DNA from 4 places in the Sphaerotilus montanus genome. Region 4 is predicted to be linked to each of the others. Evidence: predicted binding sites of a transcription regulator. Region 4 holds the regulator's gene; each other region holds the start of a gene.
The links. The regulator FNR, encoded in region 4, switches genes on or off when oxygen is low (the NO sensors DNR and NnrR bind a similar motif). The targets are predictions, from matches to a motif close to TTGATNNNNATCAA.

Region 1 (4,248 bases), 3.3 Mb from region 4:
ACATCATCTCGCTGCCGGGTGCCGACCCGTATGCGAGCCCCAAGGCGCTGAGCCCGACCAAGCAGGCGCGTCCGTGGATGAAATGGGTCACCAGCCTGCCGGAGCCGCTGTTCGAGCTGGTCGAGCTGGCCTACAACGCGGTGTCCGGCTGGCGCATCCGCGAGTACCTGAGCGCCCACAAGGACGTGGACCTGATCTACGAGCGCTACTCCCTGTACATGTTCGTTGCCGTGGTGATCGGCCGGGCGCGCAAGATCCCGGTGATCCTGGAGGTCAACGACTCGGCCACTGTCTACCGCGTGCGCCCGCTGTTCTTCCTGAAGCTGGCGACGATGATCGAGCGCTGGGTGTTCCGGCGTGCCAACGGACTGGTGTTCGTCTCCGGAGCCTTCCGGGACCGCGTGACCAAGGCGCACGGCCACATCGCGCCGTCGCTGGTCTCGCACAACGCGGCCAACATCGACAAGTTCAGCTTCACGCCCGAGCAGCGCGCCCAGACCCGCGTCAAGTGGGGGCTGAAGGACGGCGAAGTGGTGTGCGGCTACCTGGGCGCCTTCGTGCCGTGGCACGCGATCGACCAGTTCGTCTACAAGATCGCCGACCGCCTGAAGGCCAACCCGCACCTGAAGCTGTTGCTGGTCGGGGACGGCGCGACCTTCCCGACCGTGCAGGAGTTCGTGACGAAGAACGGCCTGGAGCAGCAGGTGATCCTGACCGGCCGCGTCTCGCACGACGAGGTGCCGGGCCTGCTGGCGGCGATGGACATGGCGGTGCTGCCGAGTGCGGGTGACTACACCTCGCCGGTCAAGCTGTTCGAGTTCATGGCCTGCGGCATCGCGCCGATCGCGCCGGACTTCATCCCGATCAAGGAAGTGGTCAAGGAAAACGAGACGGGCTGGCTGTTCAAGGCCGGTGACCTGGAGAGCGCGGTCGGCATGGTCCTGCAGCGCAGCCGTGACCTGCCCGCGCTGCAGAAGATCGGCCAGGCCGCGCGCGCCTACATCGCCCGCGAGCGCCAGTGGCGCAACAACATCCTGGCGCTGGTCGACTTCCGCACCCAGGTCAAGGACAACTGAGGCGCACCGGCGATGAAACTGCTGCTGTCCGACCTGCGTGCCAAGCAGGTGCTCTATGGCGATGGCGGCCCGCCCGTCTCGCTGCTCAAGGTCCTGCTGGCTGACGGCACGCTGGCCAATGCGCTCTACCGGCTGCAGGCCTGGCTGGCCCGCTGCGGGCTGGCACCGCTGGCGCTGCTGCCGCACATCCTGAACAAGTGGCTCAACGGCTGCGTGATCGGGGTGAAGGCGCAGTTCGGGCCCGGGTTCGTGCTGATCCATCCGGTGGGCGTGGTGATCAACTCCAGCGTGCGCGGCGGGCGCAACGTGTGGCTGGAGAGCGGGGTCGTCATCGGCGAGAACCGCGGTGCCTTTCCCCGGCTGGGCGACGACATCTTCGTCGGCTCGGGCGCGAAGATCATCGGTGGCGTGCAGGTGGGCGACGGGGCGCGGGTCGGGGCCAATGCCGTGGTCCTGCACGATGTGCCGCCTGGCCACACCGCGCTGGGCATCCCGGCCCGCAACCGCCCGCCGTCCCCGGTGTCCTCGAATGGCTGAAACCGTTCAGGCTGCACGCCCGGACCAGAGTTCCCCGGGCTGCATCAACGCATTCCCTAGTGCGCCGCCGCTGGTGTCGCGGTAGTCTAGGACCTGTCGATCGATGGTTTCACGGCCTTCGTGGTCGGCGCATCAGAGCATTTGCCCCCCGGTTACCGCAACCTGGGGGCATTTTTTTGTCCGGTTTGATCTGGCCCAGAAGGTGAAGGGGTGGGGGTTGATGCACCGCAATCGGTGCTGTCCCGGTCGGGAGTGTGATGGAGGCCTGATTCAACAAGGAGCCTTCCATGCACGCCTTACAAGATTTCCTGTCGACCGACTACGGGCTGATGAGTGCGGCGGGTCTGGCCTTCATGCTTGGCATGGGCGTATTTTTCCTGCGTTACTTCCTGCGGCACATCCGCGAGGACAGCGAGGCCGCCGAGCGTGCGGCACACCAGGGCCGTGCAGCCTGAACGCATGCGCTTGTGCATCAGAAGTCGGCCGGGTCGCTGAAGGCCAGTGCGGATCCGTCGAGAGGGTGCACGAACGCAAGGTGGCAGGCATGCAGCAGCAGCCGTGGGGATGCGCGTTGCCAGTGGGCCGGTGCGTACAGTTCATCGCCGACGATCGGATGCCCGATCGACTGCAGGTGGACCCGCAGCTGGTGCGAGCGTCCGGTGACGGGTTCGAGTTCGAGCCGCGCCGTGCCGTCCGATGGCTGGCGTGACAGGACCCGCCAGCGGGTGAGCGCAGGCTTGCCGAGCGCGTGGTCGACCATCTGGCGGGGTCGGTTCGGCCAGTCGCAGCGCAGCGGCAGCGAGATCTCGCCGCAGTCGCCGTCCGGCATGCCGGCGACGACCGCGACATAGCGCTTGGCCACACGCCGCTCGGCGAATGCCACGCTCAGGAGTCGCTGTGCCTGCGGACCGCGGGCCATCAGCAGCAGTCCGGACGTGGCCATGTCGAGCCGGTGCACGACCAGCGCGTCCGGCACGCGCCGTTGCACGCGTGCCGCCACGCAATCGGCGCGCTCCGGTCCCCGACCGGGCACGGACAGCAGGCCGGCCGGCTTGCGCACGACCACCAGGCCGTCGTCAAGGTGAAGGAGGTCGATGTCGGAGGGGTCGGCGCGGACAGGCGTGGTCATGGCCGGATTGTCGCGGCTTGTGTGCCCGTGTTCCTGCACATACACCCCGAAACCCGGGCAGACCCGGCCGGCCGGCAGAATCAGGCCCCTCTGAACTGCCGACCTCGCCTCTGCCATGACGATTCCTCCCGCTGTCGATCTGTCCACCTTGCTGGCGTCCCTGGCGCGGCCTTCGTCACTGATCGAGCTGGCCGTCCTGGCGGGCGTGCTGCTGGCGAGCTGGCTGCTGGTGTGGGGACTGCGCCGCAGCCTGCAGGATCCGCCGGACCACCGCTCGATCTGGTTCGGTGCCCATCTGGTCGATGGAGTGCTGTTTCCAGTGCTGGCGCTGGCGCTGGCGTATGTGGCGCGCCGTGTGCTGCTGGATCTCGGGCAGCCGCTGGCCGTGTTCCGGCTCGCCATTCCGGTGCTGCTGTCGCTGGTGGCGATCCGGCTGAGCGTGCGGGTGCTGCGGCTGGCGTTCCCGGCGTCGGCGCTGGTGCGCGCGGTGGAGCGCACGATCTCGTGGTTCGCCTGGCTGGGCATGGTGCTCTGGGTGACCGGGCTGCTGCCTGCCGTGCTCGACGAGATGGATGACATCCAGTGGAAGATCGGTGCACACCCGATCACCTTGCGCAACGTGATCGAGGGCACGCTGTCGGCGGGCTTCGTGCTGGTGGTGGCGCTGTGGATCTCGGCGGCGCTGGAGGCGCGGCTGCTGGCGGGGGCGGTCGGGGCCCAGCTGTCGCTGCGCAAGGTGGCGGCCAATGTGCTGCGCGCCGCGCTGTTGTCCATCGGGCTGCTGATGGCGCTGTCGGGCGTGGGCATCGATCTGACGGCGCTCTCGGTGCTGGGCGGTGCGCTCGGCGTGGGCATCGGCCTGGGCCTGCAGAAGCTCGCGGCCAACTACGTCAGCGGCTTCGTGATCCTGGCCGAGCGGGCGCTGCGCATCGGCGACATGGTGAAGGTCGCCGATTTCGAGGGCGTGATCACCGACATCACCACGCGCTACACGGTGATCCGCGCCCCGTCCGGGCGCGAGGCCATCGTGCCCAACGAGATCCTCGTCACCACGGCCGTGCAGACGATGTCGCTGGCCGATCGGAACGTGCTCCTCAGCACGGTGGTCGGGGTGGACTATGCGACCGATGTCGCGGCGCTGCGGCAGCGGCTGATCGAGGCGATTGCCGCCGTGCCACGTGTTCTGCAGGAGCCCGGTCCGGCGGCGCAGCTGACGGGTTTCGGCGCCGATGCGCTGGAGTTGTCACTGTATTTCTGGATCTCGGATCCCGAGAACGGCCAGGGCAATGTGCGCTCCGAAGTCAATCTGGCCATCCTCGACCTGCTGCGGCGCGAGGGGATCGGCATCCCGTATCCGCAGCGGGTCGTGCACCTGCCGGCCCAGCCCCCGGTGAACGCGTTCAAGGCGCCTTCAGCGGAATCTGCACCGTGAACCGGCTGCCCTGACCCGGGCTGGTGGTCACCGTCACCCGTCCGCCCAGCACCTGGGTGCAGAAGTGGTGGCAC
Region 2 (4,248 bases), 1.1 Mb from region 4:
CTCGCCGGTGATGGGCTTGCAGTCGATGCCGCCGACCTGCTGGAAGTAGGTGAACTGGGTCACTTCCATGCCGTTCAGCCAGACTTCCCAGCCCAGGCCCCAGGCGCCGAGCGTGGGGTTCTCCCAGTCGTCCTCGACGAAGCGGATGTCGTTCTTCTTCAGGTCGAAGCCGAGTGCCTCCAGCGAGCCGAGGTACAGCTCCAGGATGTTGGCCGGCGCGGGCTTGAGCACGACCTGGTACTGGTAGTAGTGCTGCAGGCGGTTCGGGTTCTCGCCGTAGCGGCCGTCCTTGGGGCGGCGGCTGGGCTGGACGTAGGCGGCCTTCCACGGCTCGGGGCCGAGGGCGCGCAGGAAGGTGGCGGTGTGGCTGGTGCCGGCGCCGACTTCCATGTCGTAGGGCTGCAGCAGCGCACAGCCCTGGGCGTCCCAGTATTCCTGAAGGCGAAGAATGATTTGCTGGAAGGTCAGCATGGTGGTGGGCAGCTTGGAGGACGAGGGAGGGCGTGGGGGGCTTGGACTTGTTTGGCGTGAATTCTAGGCGCCAGGGTGGGGCTGTCCTTGCAGCGCTGCGAGTTGCGCCGGCGTGCCGACGTTTTCCCAGCGCCCGACACCCGCTTCCAGCCCGATCCGGCCGGCCGCGACCCCACTGATCAGCAGCGGCCCGAGGGCGGCGCGGCGCCCGGCAGGCAGCCCCGCGCAGAGCGTCGGTCGCATCAGCGCGAAGTTGGCGTAGGTGACGCGTTCGCCGGCGAGGTCGAAGTCGCCGCGCGGGTGGTAGGGCGGGTTCGGCACGACCCAGAGCCGGGCGTCCTGGCCGCTGGCGAGGAAGTCGTCCACGCGCGCCTGGTCAAAGCGGAAATCCGGCGCCCAGATGTCGCCCGAGACGACCCAGAAGGCCTCGCGGCCGTCGGCGCAGAGCCAGTCCTGCACGGTGGCGATGCCGCCGGCCGTCTCCAGCGCGCCGCCGTAGTCGCGGCCTTCGTGCGAGTAGCGGATGGCGAGACCGAAGCGCGCTCCGTCGCCGAGCACGGCGGGGAAGCAGTCTTCCAGCCACGCGGTGTTGACGACCACCTCGCGCACGCCGCCGCGGGCGAGGGCGAGCAGGTGCCACTCGATCAGCGGGCGTCCGAAGACCGGCAGCAGCGGCTTCGGCGTGGTGTCGGTCAGCGGGCGCATGCGCTCGCCACGGCCCGCGGCGAGCACGATGGCGCGCGGCGGCAGGGAGGGTGGGGTGGTGGAGGTATTCACGGGCTCCGGAGTGTAGAGCCCGCTGTGGCGTCCGGGGCCTGCGCCTGCGGGTCGCCTGCGCGGCCTGTCAGGCTGCGCCCCCCAGGCCGATGGGGGCCGGCGCGGTGCGCACGATGCGGCTGAAGAGCTGCTCGTATTCGGCCGACGGCGGGTGGCCGGTCAGCGGGTCGCGGTTCTCGCTGAAGGCGTCGTCGAGCACGGCCCAGTCCGCAGGTTCCAGCACCTGCTGCGCCAGCGGCAGCACGACCTCCTCTTCGAGCTGCATGTGCTTCAGGTAGAACGACAGGTAACGCTCCACCGCCTGCTCGAATCCGTCGCGGCGGCTGTCGCCCAGCATCTCCCAGGACAGCAGCGTGTGCTCCAGATCGCGGATCGCCCGTTCGCCGACGCCGTGGTCGCGGTCGAGTTTTTCGAGGATCTCGCCAGCGCTGTCGCTGCGGGCGCGGATCAGCGGGAACAGCAGGTCGGTCTCCTTGCGGTGGTGCAGCCGCTCGGGGAATTCGTCGATGTAGAACAGCATCGCGCGCAGCACGTCGAAGCGCACGGGCGTGCCGTCCTGGCGGTGCTGGCGCAGCAGCAGGTGCAGCGAGCTGAGCATGGCGCTGAGGGCCTGGTGCTCCTCGCGGATGATGCGGATGGCGGTCGGTGTGGGCATCGCGGACATGGTGGGGGCGTCTCCTGGGCTCGGCTGTGGCGGCTGGTGCGTGCAGCGTCGCAGCTTCCCTCCCGGCCGGGTTGACGGCCGTCAAGGGATGTTTCAGCGGGCCCCATGGCGCTGCCGTTTAAAATCCTCGATTCGCCCTCCCGACCACACCTACTCTGCTTGTGTCCATGGCCGCCACACCTGTTTCCCTCTCTTCCTCGATGGCCAACGCCATCCGCGCACTGGCCATGGACGCCGTGCAACAAGCCAACTCCGGTCACCCCGGCGCCCCGATGGGCATGGCCGACATCGGTGTGGCGCTGTGGAAGCGCCACCTCAAGCACAACCCGGCCAATCCGCAGTGGGCCGACCGCGACCGCTTCGTGCTGTCGAACGGCCACGGCTCGATGCTGATCTACGCGCTGCTGCACCTGACGGGCTACGAGCTGTCGCTGGACGACCTGAAGGCCTTCCGCCAGATGCACAGCAAGACCCCGGGCCACCCGGAAGTCGGCGTGACCCCCGGCATCGAGACCACCACCGGCCCGCTCGGCCAGGGCATCACCAACGCGGTCGGCATGGCGCTGGCCGAGAAGCTGCTCGCCGCCGAGTTCAACATCGACGGCCACACCATCGTCGACCACCGCACCTACGCCTTCCTGGGCGACGGCTGTCTGATGGAGGGCATCAGCCACGAGGCCTGCGCGCTGGCCGGCGCCTGGAAGCTCAACAAGCTGATCGCGCTGTACGACGACAACGGCATCTCGATCGACGGCCAGGTCGCCCCCTGGTTCATCGACAACACGCCGCAGCGCTTCGCCGCCTACGGCTGGAACGTCATCGACGCGGTCGACGGCCATGACATCGACGCCGTCGACGCTGCCATCGCCCAGGCCAAGCTCAGCACCGACAAGCCGACGCTGATCGTCTGCAAGACCCACATCGGCAAGGGCTCGCCGAACCGCGCCAACACCTCCAAGGCCCACGGCGAGCCGCTGGGCGCCGCCGAGATCGCGCTGACCCGCGAAGCGCTGGGCTGGTCGGCCGAGCCGTTCACCATTCCCGCCGATGTCGCCGCCGCGTGGGATTGCCGCGCCGCCGGTGCCGCCGCGCAGGCGGAGTGGGACGAGCGCTTCGAGGCCTATGTGCGCGCCTGCCCGACACAGGCGGTCGAGTTCGAGCGCCGCATGATCGGTGACCTGCCGGATGCCTTCGCCGAGATCGCCGTCGATGCGGTCGGCGATGCCCATGACAAGGCCGAGACCGTCGCCAGCCGCAAGGCCAGCCAGCTCGCGCTGGAGCACTTCACCGCACAGCTGCCCGAGATGCTCGGCGGCTCGGCCGACCTGACCGGCTCGAACCTGACCAACACGAAGAGCACGCCCGCGCTGCGCTTCGACGCGGCGGGCGCCCCGGTGCGCAACGCCGAAGGCCAGCTCGGCCGCCACATCAACTACGGCGTGCGCGAGTTCGGCATGGCCGCGATCATGAACGGCATCGCGCTGCACGGCGGCTACATCCCCTACGGCGGTACCTTCCTGACCTTCAGCGACTACAGCCGCAACGCCATCCGCATGGCCGCGCTGATGAAGCTGCGCGTGGTCCACGTCTTCACCCACGACTCCATCGGCCTGGGCGAAGACGGCCCGACCCACCAGTCGATCGAACACGCCGCCAGCCTGCGCCTGATCCCGGGCCTGGATGTCTGGCGTCCGGCCGACACCTGCGAGACCACCGTGGCGTGGACCATGGCGCTGGCCAACCGCAACCGCCCGAGCGCGCTGCTGCTGTCGCGCCAGAACCTGCCCTACGCCCCGAAGTCCACGGCCGACGAGATCACCAAGGGCGCCTACGTGCTGTCCGAGCCGAGCGACGTCGGCTTCAAGAAGGGCAAGAAGCCGGACGCCGTGATCATCGCCACCGGCTCCGAGGTGCAGCTCGCGCTGGCCGCGCAGGCCGAACTGGCCAAGGACAAGATCGCGGTCCGCGTGGTCAGCATGCCGAGCACGACCGTGTTCGACCGCCAGAGCGTCGAGTACAAGTCCGACGTGCTGCCGCGCAAGGTGCCGCGCATCGCCGTCGAGATGGGCGTGACCGACTTCTGGTGGAAGTACGGCTGCGCGGCGGTCATCGGCATCGACACCTACGGTGAATCGGCCCCGGCCGGTGTCCTGTTCAAGCATTTCGGCTTCACGACGGAGAACGTCGTGGCCACCGTGCGCAAAGTCCTCGGCGAATAAGGCCGGACACGCGAAACTCGGGTGATTTGCCCGGGTTTTCGCGGGCTGTTTCGAGTCTCAGGTCCCAGGTTTCCAGGTTTCCCATTCCCACAGGAGTTTTCCCATGACCATCAAGAT
Region 3 (4,248 bases), 4.2 Mb from region 4:
AGCAGGTGCTGAACACCGACAGCACCAGAGTGGCCGCCCTCGAAAAGACCATGGCCCAGATACAGGCGGAATTCGAGGCGCACCACAAGACCTACGTCGCGCTGATCAGCAGTCCGGAAGAACACAAGCTGCATGACGCCTTCGATGCGCAGTGGAAGCACTACCTGCAGTTCCATGCACAGATCGTGGAGCTGTCGCGCAAGAACGAACAGGCGCAGGCCAGGGAGTTGCTCGAAGGAGACGCGCAGCGCACGTTCGAAGCCATGAGCAAGGTGCTGGACCAGCTCGTCGAGCTGAACCAGACCGGTGCCAGATCCGCCGCCGAGGCGAGCGAGTCGGCCTATCTGATGGCACGCAACGCCATGGTCATCGCGGCCGCACTGGGACTGGCCATGGCCGTGACCGCGGGGTTGTGGCTGATGCGCTCCATCACGGGGCCGCTGCAGCAGGCACTGCAGGCCGCACACCGCGTGGCCGATGGAGACCTGTCCTGCGTGATCGAGCACCAGTCTCAGGACGAATCCGGCCAGGTGCTGCAGGCCTTGCAGCAGATGCAGACCAGCCTGGAAGGCGTGGTCACCAAGGTGCGCGACAACGCCGACAGCGTGGCCACCGCCAGCCAGCAGATCGCCAATGCCAGCCAGGACCTGTCGTCGCGGACCGAGGAACAGGCCAGTGCGCTGGAAGAAACGGCGGCGACCATGGACGAGCTGGCGGCCACCGTGCGCACCAACACCGAGAACGCCCAGCAAGCCGATCAGCTGGCCCGCAGCGCGTCAGCCATCGCCGTGCAGGGTGGCGAGGTGGTGGGCAAGGTGGTCACCACGATGCAGAACATCAACGCCAGTTCGCGCAAGATCAGCGACATCATCGGCGTGATCGACGGCATCGCGTTCCAGACCAACATCCTGGCCCTGAACGCGGCGGTCGAAGCGGCCCGTGCCGGCGAGCAGGGGCGCGGATTTGCCGTGGTGGCCTCCGAGGTCCGCAGCCTGGCGCAGCGCAGTGCCGAGGCCGCCAAGGAAATCAAGACCCTCATCAGTCGCAGCGTCGAGCAGGTGTCACATGGCACCGATCTGGTGGACCAGGCCGGCAAGACCATGGGCGAGATCGTCGGCTCGATCCGGCGGGTCAGCGACATCGTCACGGAAATCACCACCGCGACGCAGGAACAGAGCCTGGGCATCCAGCAGGTCGGCCAGGCCATCAGCCAGCTCGACCAGACCACCCAGCAGAACGCCGCCATGGTCGAGGAGAGTGCGGCCGCGGCCGAGACGCTCAAGGACCAGGCGATGCAGCTGGTGCAGACCGTGGCGGTGTTCCGACTGTCAGGGACGCCGTCGACGCGTGCTTCGGCCATGCCGGCCGCACCGCGCCAGACCGCGCCCCAGACCCGCGCGGCCACCATGCCTGCACCACGGCCGACCTTCAGGTCCGCTCCGGCGCACACCGCCGTCCAGACCTCTGCGGGCACACCGGCCGCGGCCGAGCCGGTCAGCGACGACTGGGCGAAGTTCTGACGCTGGCGCGCGCCACCCTCAGGTGGCCGTGTCCCGGTCCGACTCGTTCCGGCTGGCGATCAGGATCCCCAGCATCCGCATGAACTCCCCCCGCTCCTGTTCCGGCAGCGGCGCCAGGATGCGCTCCTGCGCCCGCAGCATCGACGGGGTCACGTCCGCCAGGAGCTGCTGACCTGCTTCGGTCAGCGTCAGCAGCCGCACGCGCCGGTCCTGCGCCGAGGCGCTGCGCAGCGTCAGCCCGCGCGCTTCGAGCCGGTCGATCACCCCCGCGATGGTCGAGGTGTCGAAGCCGATCGTGCGGGCGAGCGTGCGCTGGTCGGTGCCCGGGACGTTGTGGACCGCCTGCAGCGCGGCGAATTGCACCGGCGTGATGCCAAACGACTCCGTTTCCTGCATGAACAGCGCGACGGCAATCTGGTGCAGACGGCGGATGTCGTGTCCGGGCAGGCTGTCGAGGTCGAGCGGCGGCAAGGTCATCGCGGGTTTTCACTGAATGGATGGGGATAGATCTGGATCAATGCTAGCATTACACTAATCATCAGCATACTGATTATTTCTATGCTGATTGATGGAGCGCAATGCAATGAACACGGAACATTCGACCCCTCCCGTCGTGCTCGTCGCCGGCGGTGGCATCGGCGGCCTGGCGGCGGCGCTGGCGCTGGTGCGGCAGGGCTTCCGCGTCACGGTGCTGGAGCAGTCGCCCGAGATCGGCGAGATCGGCGCCGGCATCCAGCTCGGGCCGAATGCCTTCCACGCCTTCGATGCGCTGGGCATCGGCGAGAAGGCCCGCGGTCGGGCCGTCTACACCGACTACATGGTCATGCACGACGCCATCAACGCCTACCAGGTCGGCAAGATGCCCACGGGCGAATCCTTCCGGCAGCGCTTCGGCAATCCCTACGCGGTGATCCACCGGGCCGACGTCCACCTGTCGCTGCTCGAAGGCGCGCAGGAGACCGGACTGGTGGACTTCCACACCTCCACCCGCGTCGTCGGCATCGAACAGGACGGTGACGGCGTGACCGTGACGGCGCAGGACGGGCGTACCTTCCGCGGCGTCGCGCTGATCGGAGCGGACGGCGTCAAGTCGGTGGTGCGCCAGCAGTACGTGGGCGATCCGGCACGGGTGACCGGCCATGTCGTCTACCGCGCCGTCGTGGAAAAGCAGGATTTCCCGCAGGAACTGCAATGGAACGCGGCCAGCATCTGGGTCGGCCCGAACTGCCACCTCGTCCATTACCCCCTGCGTGGCGGCGAGCAGTACAACGTGGTCGTCACCTTCCACAGCCGGGAGCAGGAGGAATGGGGCGTGCGCGAGGGCAGCAAGGAAGAGGTGCAGAGCTACTTCCAGGACATCTGCCCGAAGGCGCGCCAGCTCATCGACCTGCCGAAGTCCTGGAAACGCTGGGCCACCGCCGACCGCGAGCCGATCGGGCAATGGACCTACGGCCGCGTCACGCTGCTCGGCGACGCGGCCCACCCGACCACGCAGTACATGGCACAGGGCGCCTGCATGGCGATGGAAGACGCGGTGACGCTCGGCGAAGCCCTGCGCAGCTGCGGCAACGACTGGACGCAGGCGCTCGACCTCTACCAGCGCGCCCGCGTCGCCCGCACCGCGCGCATCGTGCTCTCCAGCCGCGAGATGGGCCGCATCTACCACGCCAAGGGCGTCGAGCGGCTGGTGCGCAACGACCTCTGGCGCGGCCGCACGCCCGAGCGCTTCTATGACGCGATGGAGTGGCTGTACGGCTGGAACGTCGGCAACTGCCTCGACGCAGCCCGGCGCTGATCGCCAGTGTCCCGAATCACCAGGAGAGATCCGATGCAAGACGACGCCCCGCTGGGCCGCCTCGAAGACCTGCCCGCCGAGTACGTGCAGGCCTTGCGCGACAAGAACCTCGTGCCGCTGTGGCCCAGCCTACGCGGCGTGCTGCCGCCCCAGGTGCCCACGCGCCAGACCCAGCCCATCCACTGGGCCTATGCCGACATCAAGCCATTGCTGCTGCAGGCCGGCGAGCTGACGCCGATCGAGAAGGCCGAGCGCCGCGTGCTGGTGCTGGCCAACCCCGGCCACACGCTGGAGAAGATGCAGGCCAGCGCCGCGATCTACCTCGGGATGCAGCTGCTGATGCCGGGCGAGTGGGCACCGTCGCACCGCCACACGCCCAACGCGGTGCGCATGGTGGTCGAAGGCGAGGGCGCCTGGACGACGGTGGACGGCGAACGATGCCCCATGTCCCGCGGCGACCTGATCCTCACCCCCACCGGCCTGTGGCACGAACACGGCCACGACGGCGACACGCCGGTCGTGTGGCTGGATGTGCTGGATCTGCCGCTGGTCTATTACATGGAAGCCAGCTACCACCTCAACGGCGCACGGCAGACCGTCCAGCCCGGCCGCGGTGACCGCAGCTACCAGCGCGCCGGTCTGGTGCCGTCGCCGGTCTTCGGCCGCAGTGGCAAGCGTTATCCGATGCTGCGCTATCCGTGGGTCGACACCCGCGCAGCGCTGCAGGCCCTGGCCGGCGACCAGCCTGGTCTCGACGCGGTGCAGCTCACTTACGTCAATCCCGAAACCGGCGAGGACGCCGAGAACATCCTCGGCTTCTACGCCCTGATGCTGCGCCCCGGCCAGACGCTGCGGTTCCCGGCCCGCTCGCCGGCCTGTGTCTTCCACCTGATCGAAGGCAGCGTCGACATCGCCATCGAGGCCGCCACGCCG
Region 4 (4,248 bases):
CGGCTTTCACCTCGCCCGGCATGCGGATGCGGGCCGCGCCGTCCGGCAGGGCGGGACGTCCGCGCCGCTCCAGCCAGGCCGCCAGGCTCTCGGGCAGCGCACCCTTCAGGAGCATCCACAACCCCAGCAGCAGCAGGAAGACCTGCAGCCCGGTCCAGACCGGCCGCAGCCAGCCCGCCGACGCGGCCAGCCAGCGCAGCCCCCCCACCAGCGAAGCCGCCAGCGCACCCGCCACGGCATACGCCACCAGACGCCCCACCAGCATGCCGGCCACGGCGCCAGACGGCTGCTCGGGTTTGCAGCGCCGGGCAATCGCCGCACAGCCAGCCCCGCACATCGCCGCGCAATGCGGGGTACCGGCCAGCCCCATCAAGGCTGCTGTCAGCAGCAACGCACCCGTCATCCGATCACCTCGACGCCCTCGATCTGCCTCAGATCACCTTGGAAAACCGCTCCCGGCTGCGGTCGGCCCGCAGGTGCCGGTCGAAGACCATCGCCACCGAGCGCACGAAGTACCAGCCCAGCGGCGTGACCTCCAGCCCGTCCTCGTGGAGCGTGACGAGGCCGTCGTGCGCCAGGTCCTGCAGCGCCTCCAGTTCCTGCGCGAAGTACTGTCGCACATCGATCAGGTGCGCCAGCGCCACCGACTCGTAGCTCAGCCGCCCGTGGCACATGATGGACATGATCACCGCCCGCCGCACCAGATCATCGCGCGTCAGCGCCAGCCCGCGCACCACCGGCAGCGCATCGCCCTTGAGCAGGTCGTAGTACTCGTCCAGCGTCTTGGCGTTCTGGCTATACGTGGCCCCGATGCGGGAGATGGCCGACACGCCCAGGCCGATCAGGTCGCAGTCCGGCTGGGTGCTGTAGCCCTGGAAATTGCGGTGCAGGCGACCTTGGCGCTTGGCCTGCGCCAGTCCGTCCTCGGGCAGCGCGAAATGGTCCATGCCGATGTACTGGTAACCATGGCTGACGAAGCCGGCCAGCGCCTGCGCCAGCATGCCGACCCGGTCCGCGCCGCTGGGCAGTTCGGCCGGCACGATGCGCCGCTGCGGCTTGAAGCGCGTCGGCAGGTGGGCGTAGCCGTACATCGCGATGCGGTCCGGCCGCAGCAGCGCGACCTGGCGCACCGTGCGCTCGAAACTCTCGGGCGTCTGGCGCGGCAGGCCGTAGATCAGGTCGACGTTGATCGACTCGAAGCCCAGTTCCCGCGCGTCGCGCATCAGCGCCTCGACCTGCGCATGCGGCTGCACCCGGTGGACCGCCTGCTGCACCGCCGGGTCGAAGTCCTGCACGCCGAAGGAGACCCGGTTGAAGCCGAGCTCTTTCAGCAGTGCCAGCCGGTCACGGGTGACGGTGCGCGGATCGATCTCGATGGAATGCTCGCCCTGGGGCAGCAAGCGCACCCGGGCGGCGATCATGCCCACCACATGGCGGAGCTCGTCGTCGTCCAGATAGGTGGGCGTGCCGCCGCCAAAGTGCAGCTGGGACACCTGGGGCGCTTCGCCGAGCGCCTGGCAGACCAGGTCCAGCTCATGCTCCAGCGCCTTCAGGTAGGCCGCCACCCGGCTGTGGTCGCGCGTGACGATCTTGTTGCAGGCGCAGTAGTAGCAGACCGACTCGCAGAACGGGATGTGCACGTAGATCGACATCGGCACCCCCGCGCCGCCCACGCCCCCCAGATCCCCGCGCTGCGCCAGCGCCTGCGCACTGTGGCCAGCGGTGAAGGCCTCGACAAACCGGTCGGCCGTCGGGTAGGAGGTGTAGCGTGGCCCCGGCACATCCATCCGCGCCAGCAGCGCATCGGTCAGTTCCGGCGCAGCCACTGCCAGACTCGGCGCACCAGATTCGGCCGATGTGTCAGTGCGGCCACGGGAAAGTGTCGTATGTTCCATGGCACGCACTGTGCCGTCCCCGCGCCCGCCAGCCTTGACGCAGCTCAAGTGTGCTGCACGGCGGATGCACAAGAATCAGACAAGCTTGATCAACAGGGTTTGCAACATGCACGAAACGTCTACCACCCCACGCCTGGACGCCCTCAAGGTCGCCTGCTCGGCCTGCAACCTGCGCGAGCTGTGCCTGCCCGTGGGTCTGTCGGACGAGGAGCTGACTTCGCTGGACAACATGATCGGCACCCGCCGCGCCGTGCGCCGCGGCGAGAGCCTGTTCCACGCCGGCGAGACCTTCGCGGCGCTGTACGCGGTCCGCACCGGCTTCTTCAAGACCATCGTCTCCGCATCGGATGGCCGCGAGCAGGTCACGGGTTTCCAGATGGCCGGCGAGCTGCTCGGCCTGGACGGCATCAGCACCGACCGCCACTCCTGCGATGCCATCGCGCTGGAGGACTCGCAGGTCTGCATGATTCCCTATGGCCAGCTGGAGACGCTGTCGCGCGAGTTCACGCTGCTGCAGCACCAGTTCCACAAGATCATGAGCCGCGAGATCGTGCGCGACCACGGCGTGATGCTGCTGCTCGGGAGCATGCGGGCGGAAGAGCGTCTGGCCGCCTTCCTGCTCAACCTGACGCAGCGCCTGCAGGCACGCGGCTTTTCCCCGTCGGCGCTGGTGCTGCGCATGACACGCGAGGAGATTGGCAGCTACCTGGGCCTGAAGCTGGAAACGGTCAGCCGCACCTTCTCGAAATTCCAGGACGACGGTCTGCTCGAAGTCAAGCAGCGCGACATCCGCATCCTCGACCAGGCAGCACTGCAACAGGTCGTCAACGCAGCCAACTGCTGAACCGCTCGCCTGATGACCCGGCCGCAGCCCCTCAGAGGTGGTTGCGGTAAGGCTTGTTGAGGACGTTCGGCTCGACCAGGATCAGCTGCGTCAGCGCACTGCCCAAGCCGACCACCACCCAGAACACGAAGAAGGCCACGGTGTAGACCGCCTTGCGGTCGATCTCCACGGAGGCGCCGCCCAGCCAGTGCAGATCGCCGGGATCGACCAGCGAGAACACCAGCATCTCCAGCACGCCAGCCATCAGGAACGCCGGCCACGCCACGGCCGCCAGCCGCCGGGTGGGCGACGACATCGGGGGCACCATGTCCGCTGGTTCGGCCGCCTCGAACCGCTCGACCTCTTCGTCGGACGAGAGAAGCGGATCGGCCACGGTCATTTGACGCCCCCTGTGGCGGCATGGTTGCGCGCCTGCATGGCTGGCTGGTGCGCGGCGTCGGGTGTGGCGACCACCACGCTCTCCAGCACCGGATCCGGATAGCGGATCGCCAGACCGAGCGTGACGAAACTGGCCACGACCACGACCAGCGGGCCGCCGATCACCAGCCACACCATCTTGTACTTCCACCAAGGCATCGTGTCCTTGCCGGAGGGGGTCGTGTAGCTTGTCGTCATGCAGGAACTCCTGGATAAATACGGTCGCAGACAGTGTGCACGCCGTTCAGCGAGGCACGATGAAGGTCGACTTCTCGCGGACCACCGCGGGCGCACCCTTGGCATCCACCCGCTCGACATCGAAGTGGATCTCGTGCGAGCCCGGGCCTGCCTGGGTTGCCGCCTCGAACCCGGCCTGCACCGACACCGTCACCCATTGCGCCTCGGCAGGCCCGACCTCGATGTCGCTGGTCTGGTCCACCTTCAGGTCCGGCAGGCCGCTGGCAGCGATGCGGAAACGCTGCGTCTGCTCGGTCGCGTTCATGATCTGCAGACGATAGACGTTCTCGATGCGCCCTTCATCGACGATGCGGGCCAGCGTTGCCCGGTCGCGCACCACGTCCACGCGGAACGGCGAGCGCAGCCACAGGCTGGTGCCCACGGCCCCGACGATCAGCACGAGGATGGCCGTGTAGATCAGCACCCGCGGCCGGAAGGCGCGGCGCCACATCTGGGCACGCGTGAGGTGCTGCTGCAGGCTGTGCTGCGTGGCATAGCGGATCAGGCCGGGCTCGTAGCCCATCTTGTCCATGATGCCGTCACAGGCGTCAATGCAGGCCGAGCAGCCGATGCACTCGTATTGCAGGCCGTTGCGGATGTCGATGCCCGTCGGGCAGACCTGCACGCACACGCCGCAATCGACGCAGTCGCCCAGGCCCTTGGACTTGGGATCGACCTTCTTGCCACGTGCGCCGCGCGGGTCACCGCGTTCGGCGTCGTAGCTGATGATGAGCGTGTCCTTGTCGAACATCGCGCTCTGGAAGCGCGCGTAGGGGCACATGTACTTGCACACCTGCTCGCGCATGAAACCGGCGTTGCCATAGGTGGCGAACGCGTAGAACAGCACCCAGAACC

Region 1: the regulator FNR is predicted to act here: its motif matches at 1,831-1,844, upstream of BDD16_RS15870 (DUF3149 domain-containing protein).
Region 2: the regulator FNR is predicted to act here: its motif matches at 1,984-1,997, upstream of BDD16_RS05545 (hemerythrin domain-containing protein).
Region 3: the regulator FNR is predicted to act here: its motif matches at 2,025-2,038, upstream of BDD16_RS19610 (3-hydroxybenzoate 6-monooxygenase).

What each region holds. Positions count from the first base shown of each region.
Region 1 covers NZ_JACCFH010000001.1:3,480,742-3,484,989, forward strand. Annotated here, with positions in the region: gene BDD16_RS15860 (glycosyltransferase) at 1-1,076, shown strand, start outside; gene BDD16_RS15865 (serine O-acetyltransferase) at 1,089-1,613, shown strand; gene BDD16_RS15870 (DUF3149 domain-containing protein) at 1,901-2,068, shown strand; gene BDD16_RS15875 (RluA family pseudouridine synthase) at 2,086-2,742, opposite strand; gene BDD16_RS15880 (mechanosensitive ion channel family protein) at 2,858-4,174, shown strand; gene BDD16_RS15885 (sensor histidine kinase) at 4,143-4,248, opposite strand, start outside.
Region 2 covers NZ_JACCFH010000001.1:1,263,038-1,267,285, reverse strand. Annotated here, with positions in the region: gene glyQ (glycine--tRNA ligase subunit alpha) at 1-471, opposite strand, end outside; gene BDD16_RS05550 (nucleotidyltransferase family protein) at 535-1,248, opposite strand; gene BDD16_RS05545 (hemerythrin domain-containing protein) at 1,316-1,912, opposite strand; gene tkt (transketolase) at 2,080-4,131, shown strand; gene gap (type I glyceraldehyde-3-phosphate dehydrogenase) at 4,235-4,248, shown strand, end outside.
Region 3 covers NZ_JACCFH010000001.1:4,304,602-4,308,849, forward strand. Annotated here, with positions in the region: gene BDD16_RS23360 (methyl-accepting chemotaxis protein) at 1-1,520, shown strand, start outside; gene BDD16_RS19605 (MarR family winged helix-turn-helix transcriptional regulator) at 1,539-1,997, opposite strand; gene BDD16_RS19610 (3-hydroxybenzoate 6-monooxygenase) at 2,104-3,315, shown strand; gene BDD16_RS19615 (cupin domain-containing protein) at 3,349-4,248, shown strand, end outside.
Region 4 covers NZ_JACCFH010000001.1:145,827-150,074, forward strand. Annotated here, with positions in the region: gene BDD16_RS00660 (urease accessory protein UreH domain-containing protein) at 1-403, opposite strand, end outside; gene hemN (oxygen-independent coproporphyrinogen III oxidase) at 432-1,895, opposite strand; gene fnr (fumarate/nitrate reduction transcriptional regulator Fnr) at 2,002-2,739, shown strand; gene BDD16_RS00675 (hypothetical protein) at 2,771-3,112, opposite strand; gene BDD16_RS00680 (hypothetical protein) at 3,115-3,354, opposite strand; gene ccoG (cytochrome c oxidase accessory protein CcoG) at 3,401-4,248, opposite strand, start outside.